2 regions of the Variovorax sp. GW821-FHT06D12 genome follow, and region 1 is predicted to be linked to the other one. Evidence: predicted binding sites of a transcription regulator. Region 1 holds the regulator's gene; the other holds the start of a gene.
The links. Region 1 encodes HrcA, which represses chaperone genes, less so after heat shock. Its sites were predicted from a motif close to TTAGCACTCNNNNNNNNNGAGTGCTAA; they were not measured.
Positions count from the first base shown of each region.

Region 2: AC07SQ_RS17045 (co-chaperone GroES) is a predicted target of HrcA. The motif match lies at 744-770, and genes of this name have one in related genera.

Region 1 covers NZ_JBWKRI010000002.1:417,412-419,804, forward strand. The annotation lists gene AC07SQ_RS08390 (hypothetical protein) at 1-602, opposite strand, end outside; tRNA gene AC07SQ_RS08395 (tRNA-Ile) at 827-903, opposite strand; gene hrcA (heat-inducible transcriptional repressor HrcA) at 939-1,946, opposite strand; gene AC07SQ_RS08405 (recombinase family protein) at 1,997-2,393, opposite strand, start outside.
Region 2 covers NZ_JBWKRI010000005.1:159,498-161,890, forward strand. The annotation lists gene AC07SQ_RS17040 (cupredoxin domain-containing protein) at 1-479, opposite strand, end outside; gene AC07SQ_RS17045 (co-chaperone GroES) at 857-1,147, shown strand; gene groL (chaperonin GroEL) at 1,203-2,393, shown strand, end outside.

The DNA of each region.
Region 1 (2,393 bases):
GTTCGGTGGAAACCGTTGTGCAGCAGGTACTTGCCGTTGTATCGCACCACGTGCACCAATGGCAGGCTGATATTGAATCCGACACCAGCGTGGTTAGGCGATAGCATCCCGGCCGTCGTAGCTTTCCAGTTCAAGCTACGAGAACTGATCAGCAAAGAATTTGCTCCCGGCGTGACCTGATAGGGCTCGATAGGCGCGTTGCTGGGCAAGCACGCATCAATCAATTCATCGAGCGTCGGCGGCGCGGAGAACGGCGCGCAGTGATGGGAAGACCGGCTCGCATCAACGTGAAACTGGAATGCGAGGAGGGGTCTTATTTCGACCAGTTCGAATCGGCACTGCGCAATCATCCCCATCCAAGGCTGAAGCCAAGGTTGCGCATACAAGGCTGCTATGCGCGGGGTATGGCTTGCCGGGATCGGCTGGACGGTCGGGTGTCCAGCCTGCGGCGTTGGCACCCCAAGCTTGGCCACCGCTGAACGCCAGTCTGCGATCAATACGGAATCGTCAGCGCCTGGAGGCGGCACACAATGGGTACGCAGATAGGCGACGGCAGATGGCTCGTCCATGAAACCGACCAATGATTTTCCTGGTGTTGGCATATGAGCTATTTGTTAAACATGGTTTCCTGCGACCACTACCATGCATTGTAGGGATACTGCTTTCCTTCCATGTCTTTTCATACAGTGCCGCATAGTCGGCTGGTGGCTCCGCAAAATGCCACCCTGCAACAACTGATATCGTCTGCGTGTCCAGGTCGGGGCCTTCACAGGCGCCTACACGAAAAAGCCTGCTATCTTTTGGATAGCAGGCTTTTCTTATTTGGTGGTAGGCCGTGAGTGGCTTGAACACTCGACCAACGGATTATGAGTCCGCTGCTCTAACCAACTGAGCTAACGGCCCACGCGGGCCCGATTCTATGCGCCGCGCGCAGCCGCTTACTTGCGGTGGCTCAGCGCGTTGCTCACCAGCCGCGACGTGATGTCGACGATCTGGATCATGCGGTCGTACGGCATGCGGGTCGGGCCGATCACGCCCAGCGTGCCGACCACCTGGCCGTCCACCTCGTAATTGGCGCTGACGATCGACAGCTCCTCGAAGGGCACGACCTGGCTTTCACCACCGATGAAGATGCGCACGCCCTCGGCCTTGCTCGACACGTCGAGCAGCCGCATCAGCTGCGCCTTCTCTTCAAAAAGATCGAAGGCACGCCGCAGCTGCCCCATGTCACTGGAAAAATCGGTCACCGACAGCAGGTTGCGCTCGCCGGAAATCACGACGTCGTCGGCCTGCGCATCGGTGAGCACTTCGGAGCTGACCTGCACCGCGGCCTGCATCAGCGCGGCGATTTCACCGCGCAGCTTCTCGACTTCGGACTGCAGCCGGTCGCGCACCTGCTCGATCGTCAGGCCGGCGAAGTGCGCGTTGATGTAGTTCGAGGCCTCCACCAGCTGCGACTGCGAGTAGTCGGACTCCGGAAAGATCACGCGGTTCTGCACGTCGCCGTCGGGCGACACGATGATCACCAGCAGCCGCCGCTCCGACAGGCGCAAGAATTCGATCTGCTTGAACACCGAGACGCGCCGCGGCGCCATCACGACGCCCACGAACTGCGACAGGTTCGACAACAGGTGTGCGGCGTTGGCGATCACCTTCTGCGGCTGGTCGGCCGCCAGGCTTGGCGTGCTCATCTGCTCGCGCTGCGCGGTCAGCATGGTGTCGACGAAGAGCCGGTAGCCGCGCGTGGTCGGCACGCGTCCGGCCGAGGTGTGGGGGCTGGCAATGAGCCCCAGCGCCTCGAGGTCGGACATGACGTTGCGGATGGTCGCGGGCGAGAGATCCAGCCCCGCCGAACGCGAGAGCGTGCGTGATCCGACGGGTTGCCCATCGGCGATGTAACGCTCGACCAGCGTCTTCAACAGCAACTTGGCACGGTCGTCCAGCATTGCAAGATTTTAGTGTTGTACTTTGAAAAATTCGGTCGGAAGCGCCGAGCCTAGCTCAACCTGCGATACCGCCGCCCGCCCCACGCACGCCTCGTCACCCCATCCCTCACAAGCGCAGACCGGACCGCCGTAGGCGATACCCCGAACATCTGCGCAATCTCCCCCAGCGTAAAACCCTCCCGGTACAGGATCGCCGCAACACGCGCATCCTCCCCGGTCACCAACGGCTGACGGCCAAACAGCACCCCACGTGCTCGAGCAGCCACCCTCCCCGCCTCGCAACGCTCCCGAATCAGACTCCGCTCGAACTGAGCGAACGCCGCGATCATCTGCAAGGCGAGTTCGCCGAAGGAATGCGAAGTGTCTATCGGCTCAGTGAGCGACCTGAAGCCACAACCTCGGAGCTTCAGCACATCCATTACCCGTAAGACCTCCTGCATCGATCGC
Region 2 (2,393 bases), on a different contig from region 1:
TTGCCCACCAGCACCGCGCCCTTCATGCCGGCGTCGTAGTGGCCCGGCTGCAGGCAGCCGAAGTCGACCTTGCCGGCCTGGGTGAACTGCCAGACGATCTCGCCGGTCTTGCCCGCGGCCAGCGTGACCATGTTCGGATCGGCGTGCTCCATCTCGGGATTCTTCTTCATGGCCTCGTAGTGCGCCAGCAGCGCCTTCTCGGTCCCGAGCACGAGCTCGTGCTTCAGGACGCCGGAGTTCTTGACGACGAAGCGCACCGTCTCCCCCTGCTTGACCTTGATGTCCGCCGGCGTGAAGCGCATCGAGTCCGTCATGTCGACCTGGACCGTGCGCGTCACCTTGGCGGCCACGCCAGGCTTGCCGACGGCGGCCTCGGCATCGTGGCCGTGGCCACCGGCATGGGTGCCCGAGGCAAAGGCGCCGGCAGCGGCCAGTGCGGCTCCTGCGGCGAAAACGGTGTTGCGGAAGGTGTGTGTCATGGTGTCCTTGGAGATTGCCGGGATGCCGCGACTCTAGGAAGCCAAGCCCGTCCACCACCGATCACCCGGATTACAAAAAAGCAATCTGCGCGCGCGACCTCCGTGCATCGGCGACATGGGCACGGCCTTATTTTGCCCGGGCAAAATATCTCAAAGCTTCCCGGCGGAAGGCACCCGGCCACCCGGTGTTTCCCCGGAAAAGCACGGCGGTGCCAAACGGCGGCAAGGGCGCCGCCCTTGAAAGGTCATCGAATGCCCTTATGATTAGCACTCGCTGCTGACGAGTGCTAACAGCCCTCCCATCCAGTCGACAGGTCGCCGGTTTCTCCGGCGCCCGACCACAAACAAACCCGTTTCTTACCCTTCCAGGAGATGCAATGAAACTTCGTCCTTTGGCCGATCGCGTGATCGTCAAGCGTGTTGACAGCGAAACCAAGACCGCCTCCGGCATCGTCATCCCCGACGCAGCCGCCGAAAAGCCCGATCAGGGTGAAGTCCTGGCCGTGGGCCCGGGCAAGCGCAACGACAAGGGCGAACTGGCCGCACTGACCGTCAAGGTTGGCGACCGCGTCCTGTTCGGCAAGTACAGCGGCCAGACCGTCAAGGTCGATGGCGACGAACTGCTCGTGATGAAGGAAGACGACCTGTTCGCAGTCGTCGAGAAGTAATTCTTCTCCTCCTTTCGATCCCATCCAAATTCAATCCATTCGGAGTTAATTCATCATGGCAGCAAAAGACGTAGTCTTCGGCGGCGAAGCCCGCGCACGCATGGTCGAGGGTGTCAACATCCTGGCCAACGCAGTCAAAGTGACCCTGGGCCCCAAGGGCCGCAACGTGGTGCTCGAGCGTTCGTTCGGCGCCCCCACCGTGACCAAGGACGGTGTGTCCGTGGCCAAGGAAATCGAACTCAAGGACAAGCTGCAGAACATGGGCGCCCAGCTCGTGAAGGAAGTGGCCTCCAAGACCAGCGACAACGCTGGCGACGGCACCACGACCGCCACGGTCCTGGCACAAGCCATCGTTCGCGAAGGTTTCAAGCTGGTGGCTGCCGGCATGAACCCGATGGACCTGAAGCGCGGCATCGACAAGGCTGTCACGGCCCTGGTCGCCGAGCTGAAGAAGGCTTCCAAGCCCACCACCACCTCGAAGGAAATCGCGCAAGTCGGCTCCATCTCGGCCAACAGCGACGAAACCATCGGCAAGCTCATCGCTGACGCGATGGACAAGGTCGGCAAGGAAGGCGTGATCACCGTGGAAGACGGCAAGTCGCTGGACAGCGAACTCGACGTCGTCGAAGGCATGCAGTTCGACCGCGGCTACCTGTCGCCCTACTTCATCAACAACCCCGAGAAGCAATCGGCGCTGTTGGACAACCCCTTCGTGCTGCTGTTCGACAAGAAGATCAGCAACATCCGTGACCTGCTGCCGGTGCTGGAGCAAGTCGCCAAGGCGGGCCGTCCGCTGCTGATCATTGCCGAAGAAGTCGAGGGCGAAGCCCTGGCGACGCTGGTCGTGAACACGATCCGCGGCATCCTGAAGGTCGTGGCTGTGAAGGCTCCTGGCTTCGGCGACCGCCGCAAGGCCATGCTGGAAGACATCGCCATCCTGACGGGCGGCAAGGTCATCGCTGAAGAAGTGGGCCTGACGCTCGAAAAGGTGACGCTGGCCGACCTGGGTCAAGCCAAGCGCATCGAAGTGGGCAAGGAAAACACGATCATCATCGACGGCGCTGGCGCTGCTGGTGACATCGAAGCCCGCGTGAAGCAAGTTCGCGTTCAGATCGAAGAAGCGACCAGCGACTACGACCGTGAAAAGCTGCAAGAGCGCGTGGCCAAGCTGGCCGGCGGCGTGGCAGTGATCAAGGTTGGCGCGGCCACCGAAGTCGAAATGAAGGAAAAGAAGGCTCGCGTCGAA